One region of the Nocardioides sp. NPDC127503 genome, then DNA from elsewhere that is predicted to be linked to it. Evidence: riboswitches for the same ligand, from Rfam matches in the RefSeq annotation. Region 1 holds a riboswitch; each other region holds the start of a gene.
The links. A riboswitch is a leader RNA that binds a small molecule or an ion and turns the genes downstream of it on or off. The one in region 1 is predicted to bind cobalamin.

Region 1 (2,191 bases):
TGGTCGGCGGCGAACTGGTCCATGACCCGCCCCGCGCTCTCAGCGGACTCGGGTCCGCGGCCCATCACCGATGGGTCGACCACGAACGCACCCGGCTTCGCGCGGACGATCCGCTCGACGAAGCCGCGGCGCTTCCGCTCCTCGACCAGCTCCACCAACCCGGCCGACTCGAGCGCCCGCAGATGGTAGTTCACCCGCTGGCGAGGCAGCTCGAGCACGGCGGCGAGCTGGGTGGCCGACGTGGGCTCCTGCAGGTGACCGAGGAGCTGCCGACGAATAGGCGACAGCGCCGCGGCCACCCGGTCCGGCTCGTCGACGTAGATGATGCCGTTGCTCACAAGACCCAGGATGCAATTGACAAACAGATTTGTCAATTGAGTTGATCGCCCCAGAAACCAGGTGCTGGCGACGTACGTCCTGGCTAACGTCTGGCCCATGCCGCAAGCCCATCTGCGCACCGAGCGCCTCGACCTGGTTCCGCTGTCCGAAGTGCATCTGCCGTTCCTGATCGAGCTCAACTCGGATCCGGTGGTGCTGCGCCATCTGTTCACCCGCGCGCTCAGGCCGGAGGAGACCGAGGAGCGGATGCACAAGTGGATCCGGGTCGCGAAGGAGACGGATGCGCTGGGCAAGTGGATCGGGTTCTCGGCCGGTGAGGCCGTCGGGCTCTACATGTTCGAGCCGCCCGACAACCCGCCGCGTACCGATGCCGCCGAGCTCGGCTACCGGCTCCCGCAGCGGCACTGGCACAAGGGCTACGCGAAGGAGGGCTCGCTCGAGCTGCTCCGGCACGGGTTCGAGGAGCTCGGGATCGATCGGGTGATCGCGCAGACGATGTCGGTCAACGAGGCCTCCCGAGCAACGATGGTGTCGGTCGGGATGAGCTTCGTACGCTCCTTCCACCAGGAGTTCGAGGAACCGCTCGCAGGACATGCCGACGGAGAGGTCGAGTACGAGATCACCCGCGAGACCTGGCTCGAGCAGCGCGCGGGGTAGGCTGCGAGCACGCTCGTGGCGCAGGAACCCGGTGAGAGTCCGGGGCGGTTCCGCCACTGTGACGTCCGTACAGCTTCTGGGCACGGACACAGCCAGACACTGGCCGCGGGCTATCCGACCGATCGACGGGGCGAGAACCCCTAGGAGGAACTCGGCATGGCCGACTCTGCACGCGTACGCATCGCCCTTCTGTCCACCTCGGACACCGACCTGCTCTCGGCCCGTGCCAGCGGCGCCGACTACGCCTGGGCGAACCCGTCGCGAGCGACCGATCTGGAGCAGGTCGTGGCCGATGCCGACCTGGTCGTCTTCCGGCTCCTCGGCTCGCCCAACGATCTGTGGGACGGGCTGAGCGCCGTCAAGGAGCGCGGCACCCCGGTCGTGGTCCTCGGCGGCGAGCAGCAGCCGAGCGCCGAGCTGATGGAGCACTCCACCGTCCCGATGGGCGTCGCCGCCGAGGCCCACCGCTATCTCGCCGAGGGCGGGCCGACCAACCTCGCCCAACTGCACGCGTTCCTCTCCGACACGGTCCTGCTGACGGGTTTCGGGTTCGAGCCGCCTGCCACGGTGCCGGCGTGGGGGTTCGCGGAGCGGCCCGAGCCCGCCGACGCCACTCGTCCCCGCATCGGCGTGCTCTACTACCGCGCCCACGAGACCAGCGGGAACACCGCGTTCGCCCACGCGCTGGCCGACGCCATCGACGCGACCGGCGCGGCCACCGGGGTACCCGTCTTCGCGGGCTCGCTGCGCTCGGCACCCGACGACCTCTACGAGGCGCTCGGCACCCTCGACGCGCTGATCGTGACCGTGCTCGCGGCCGGTGGCTCGGTGCCCGCCTCGGCGAGCGCCGGCGGCGAGGACGAGGCCTGGGACGTGGAGCGGATGGCGGCGCTCGACATCCCGGTGCTCCAGGGCCTGTGCCTGACCAGCTCGCGCGCGGAGTGGGAGGCCTCCGACGACGGCGTCACGCCGCTCGACTCGGCCAACCAGATCGCGATCCCCGAGTTCGACGGGCGGATCATCACCGCCCCGTTCTCCTTCAAGGAGCTCGACGAGCAGGGTCTCCCCCACTACGTCGCCGATCCCGAGCGCACTGCGCGAGTCGCCCGGATCGCGGTCAACCACGCCCGCCTGCGGCACACGGCCAACCCGGACAAGCGCCTCGCGCTGGTCCTCTCCGCCTACCCCACCAAGC
Region 2 (2,191 bases), on a different contig from region 1:
CTCCTCGGGCTGGACACAGGTGACCTCGGGGTCGCCACCCAGCGCGTTGGGCTCGACGACGACGGTGACCCCGTCACACGTCTCGGCGGCAGACGATGCGGCGACCGGGGCGAGGACGGGTGCGGTGGCCCCGGCGAGGAACGCCAGGGCCACCAACGAGGACCGCAGGATCAGCACGAGCTCTTCGCGGTCGCGTCCTTGGGCAGGAAGACCAGCGACGGCAGCGCCTGAGCAGCGGCGAGGCGATACATCCCCTCGGACTCCTTGGTCAGGCCCTTGGCGTTGCCCTCGGTCAGCGCGGCGTCGTCATAGGCCACCGCGCCGGCGTCGTCGCCACAGGTCACGACGTGGTCGGCGACCCAGGCCGCCGCCTTCTCCGCGGCAGCGGTCTCACCGGCGCGCCCGAACGCCCATCCGGCCAGGCCGGTGGTGTTGGAGTTGGCGATGTTGCCGGTGGCGGCCTTGAACGACCCGTCCTTCGCCTGGGTCTCCTTCAGCCACTCCACGCCGGCCTCGACGGCCTTCTCCGCCTCCGGGGACGCAACCCCGGACAGGGCGATCAGCGCGAACGCGGTGGCGTCGGCGTCCGGGACGGCCTTCGGGTCGGCGTCGCAGGTCTGGTCAGCGGCGGCGGGGTCGGCCGCGAAGGTGACCCGGAACCAGCCCTCCTCGCACTGCTGCCCGGCCAGGAACTCCGTCGCGGCCGCGGCTTCCTTGCTCTCGGCGTTGTTGAGAGCCCACACGGCGTACGACTGTCCGATGGTGTTGGAGTAGTCGGCCGCCTCCTTGTTCTTGGGGTCGAGCTTGTCGGCGATGCGGCCGTTCTCGGCGACCGTGCCCTCGAGCTGCTTCAGCAGACCGGGGTCGGAGGCGTCGACGTTCTGCTGGAGGACCAGCGCCTTCGCGGTGGCCCCGGCCGAGGTGATGGTGCCGAACCCGGGCGAGGTGTAGGCCTTCTTGTTCTCCATCACGGCCGCGGCGATCGTCGAGATCTCCTCGTCGTAGCCACCGACCTCGGCCAGCGCGATCCCGATGTCGGCGCTGAGCCCGAAGTCGTCGGTGCCGTACTGCGCGTTGCGGGCCACACCCTCCGGCGCCTGGGCCACGAGCCAGTCGGCCACCGAGGTGGACACCTTGGCGTCGTAGGTGGGCTTCTCCCCCTCCTCGACGGCTTTCTCGCCGCAGCCGGCGAGCGAGGTGAGGGCGAGGGCGGCGGCGATGCCACCGAGGACGGTCTTCTTCATGGTTCCTTCCGCGCTGTTCGTCGGGAAGGCCCAAGGCCGACCCGCTGCTTTCCACGACAGCGTCAGGTCAGTACGCGTCCGTCGGCAGGTGCTCCGGCTCGCCCAGGACACTCTCGGTGCCTGGGCCTACGGTTGCGGGTCAGCGCCGGGATTCGACCGGCTTCCCCCACCACGGCGTGTGTTGATTGAGGCTCTGCTATGCGGGGGCAATCCTATGCCTGGCGGGCCCTGCTTGCGGGATCGCCGTCGAGCAGTCACTCTGTCCCCATGCGCCACAGGATTCTCGGCCTTGTCGCAGCATCGATCTCGGCCACCCTTCTCGCCCTCTCCCCGACCACGACGGCCGGCGCGGAGGAGGCACGGACATCGGTCACGTACGTCGATCTGATCGCCATGTTCGGCGAGAAGGTCGGCGACCGGAGCACCGTCGAGACCGGGCTCCCGAGCCTCAACCGAGCGATGACCGACGCCGAGATAACCACCCCCTACCGGCAGGCGGCGTATCTGACCACTCTCGCCAACGAGAGCTCCTTCCACCACGACGCCAAGGGCCGCGACAAGCGGAAGTTCACCGGCCGCGGCTACATCCAGCTGACCGGCGAGGCCAACTACACCGACGCCGGCACCTACTTCGACATCGACCTGCGCCGCCGCCCCGAGCTCGCCCGGTCGCTGGACTACAGCGCCCCGATCTCGCGCTGGTACTGGACCGTCGCCCGCGACATCAACCCGCTCGCCGACGCCCTCGACATGGGCAAGGTCAACGCGGCGATCGGCTATCCCTCGAACAAGAAGGAGGACGCCGAGCGCTGCCGCGACTTCAAGGCCGCGCTGAAGCACCTCCACGGGTCGGTGCCCAAGGGCGTCAGATGCGCCCGCCCGGCCGCCTCCGCGCAGACCCGGTAGAGGACGTACGTCACTTCTTGGTGCGCTTGTCGCTGACCGCG
Region 3 (2,191 bases), on a different contig from region 1:
AGAGCAGGTCCTCGTCGGCGATCGCGTCCCACACGAACTGGATCCGCTCGGCCAGCACCGGGTCGTTCTTGTAGGAGTCGTAGAACTCCTCGGTGTCGATCATGAGCACCTTGTTGAGCTTCGCGTAGAACGGCGCGTGCATGTTCAGCTCGGCGAACGAGAAGGCGTTGGCCATCATCTGGACCTCCGGACGCGGGAACGCGTGGAAGATCCGGTCGCCCCACACCTCGCCGCCGAGGATCAGCTCGTAGATGGTGAACAGCTTCAGCGTGGTCTTGACCGCGGCCTGCTCGGCGTCGGTCATGTTGACCAGGAAGTCCTGCTTGTCGTTCTCGACCGGGATCTCCTCGGCGGTCCAGAAGATGCTCCGCTGCTTCTTGGCCAGGTCCTCGGCCATCGGATAGTCGAAGATGTACGCCGACTTCTCGGTGCGGATCGGTAGACCCTCGGTGTCGATCATGTCCGTGCCCTTCTCACGCGGGCCCCCGGCCCGCTGGATGTCTCGTGCATCCGTGCCGGGGCAGGGAGGACGGCGGCAGCGCGCCGGGCGGACCCGGTCACGTGGTGCTCGCTCGATCCCCTGACCTTCCCTCGAGGTCGCGGACCCCACCATGAGGTGGGCACTGGCAGGTCTTCGGACTCGTGGGCGTCATCGTGCTCGGTCCTAGTGGCCGTCGCTTCCCAGGAGCCGGCTTGCTCCCAGTGCTTCGTGACGGCGGTCGTTCCCACTCACCGCTGCGGGGCAGTCCCGGACTCACACCGGGTTCCCTCTTGCCTCTCCCGCCTCGTCGCCGAGGAGGAAGAACCAGCTGCGAGGACCACTATATGCGGGAATTACACCAATGCAACTTCCTAGATCTTGTGTCTGATCGTGTCGTCGGCAACGCCGCGTACGCGGTCTGGAGCACCGTGCTAGCGTGTCGTCCGAGTCGAACGCATCCTGATGGATGCCAGGGAACTCCGGTGTGAATCCGGGACTGGCGCGCAGCGGTGAGGGCGACGGCGACGCTAGGCGCCACTGGGACGTGAGTTCCTGGGAAGGCAGCGTCGTCGGTTGAACCCGAGTCCGAAAACCTGTCGGCTCAGATGTACGTCAACGGGCCTCGCGATCAGGCTCCAGGAGACCTGAGAGGCCGACAGCCGTGGAAGCGTCCTGCCGCGATGCCCACCACCCGCACGCCGGCGGGCCGTCGTGAAACGCGCCGCCGGCGCGAACCGCAGAGTGCCCTTCGTGCCGCTGGTCCTCGGCCTGCTGATCGCCTCGGTCCTCAGCGCCGTTGTCTCCCTCGCCTTCGGCTCCGAGCGGATCCCGGTCACCGAAGTCGTCGCGGCGGTCGGGGACCGGCTCCAGGGTGCTCCGCCGGGGAAGTGGGACGTGATCGTGTGGGAGCTTCGCCTTCCCCGGGCCCTGATGGCACTGGTCGTGGGCGCGGGCCTCGCGGTGGCCGGTGCCGGGATGCAGACCCTGGTCCGCAACCCGCTCGCCGACCCGTTCCTCCTCGGGATCAGCTCCGGCGCCTCGGTGGGGGCGACCGCGGCGATCACCACCGGCGCGTTGGCCGGCTTCGGCATCTACGCCGTCTCCACCGGAGCCCTGCTCGGGGCGATCGGCGCGGCGCTGCTGGTCTGGCTCGTGGCGACCGCGCAGGGTGGGCTGACCCCGATCCGGTTGGTGCTCTCCGGGGTCGTGCTCTCCTCGGGGCTCTCCGCGATCGCCTCGTTCCTGGTCTTCATGAGCGATGACCCTCGCGCCGCCAACTCGGTGATGTTCTGGATGCTCGGCAGCGTCGGCGGCGCCAGCTGGGAGAAGCTGTGGCTGCCGGCCGCCCTCAGCCTGGTCCTGGGCCTGGCGATGCTGGCGCTGCACCGCTGGCTGGACGCCCTCGCCGCCGGCCCGGAGACCGCCGCGGCGCTGGGCGTGAACGTTGCGGCCCTGCGTACGGCCCTGTTCGTCGGGTTGGCGGTGCTGGTCGGGGTCCTGGTCGCGGTCAGCGGCGGGATCGGATTCGTCGGGCTGATCGTGCCGCATGCGGCGCGCCTGCTCGTGGGCGCGCGGCACCGGGTCGTCCTCCCGGTCGCGGCGCTGGGCGGTGGGCTGTTCCTGCTGTGGGTCGACGTCCTGGCGCGGCTGGTGGCGCGACCGCAGGAGATCCCGCTGGGCGTGGTCACCGGTGTCGTCGGGGCGCCGCTG

Region 2: it holds a riboswitch for cobalamin, as region 1 does, so the genes downstream of both, ABTW65_RS21665 (prenyltransferase/squalene oxidase repeat-containing protein) here and cobN (cobaltochelatase subunit CobN) in region 1, are expected to answer to the same signal.
Region 3: it holds a riboswitch for cobalamin, as region 1 does, so the genes downstream of both, ABTW65_RS09955 (FecCD family ABC transporter permease) here and cobN (cobaltochelatase subunit CobN) in region 1, are expected to answer to the same signal.

The regions. Positions count from the first base shown of each region.
Region 1 covers NZ_JBEORH010000011.1:4,957-7,147, reverse strand. The annotation lists gene ABTW65_RS22820 (ArsR/SmtB family transcription factor) at 1-338, opposite strand, end outside; gene ABTW65_RS22815 (GNAT family N-acetyltransferase) at 436-996, shown strand; cobalamin riboswitch at 974-1,118, shown strand; gene cobN (cobaltochelatase subunit CobN) at 1,153-2,191, shown strand, end outside.
Region 2 covers NZ_JBEORH010000010.1:66,579-68,769, forward strand. The annotation lists gene ABTW65_RS21660 (hypothetical protein) at 1-177, opposite strand, end outside; gene ABTW65_RS21665 (prenyltransferase/squalene oxidase repeat-containing protein) at 171-1,244, opposite strand; cobalamin riboswitch at 1,311-1,433, opposite strand; gene ABTW65_RS21670 (glycoside hydrolase family 19 protein) at 1,512-2,150, shown strand; gene ABTW65_RS21675 (NYN domain-containing protein) at 2,161-2,191, opposite strand, start outside.
Region 3 covers NZ_JBEORH010000003.1:601,007-603,197, forward strand. The annotation lists gene ABTW65_RS09950 (ribonucleotide-diphosphate reductase subunit beta) at 1-460, opposite strand, end outside; cobalamin riboswitch at 609-825, opposite strand; cobalamin riboswitch at 914-1,096, shown strand; gene ABTW65_RS09955 (FecCD family ABC transporter permease) at 1,223-2,191, shown strand, end outside.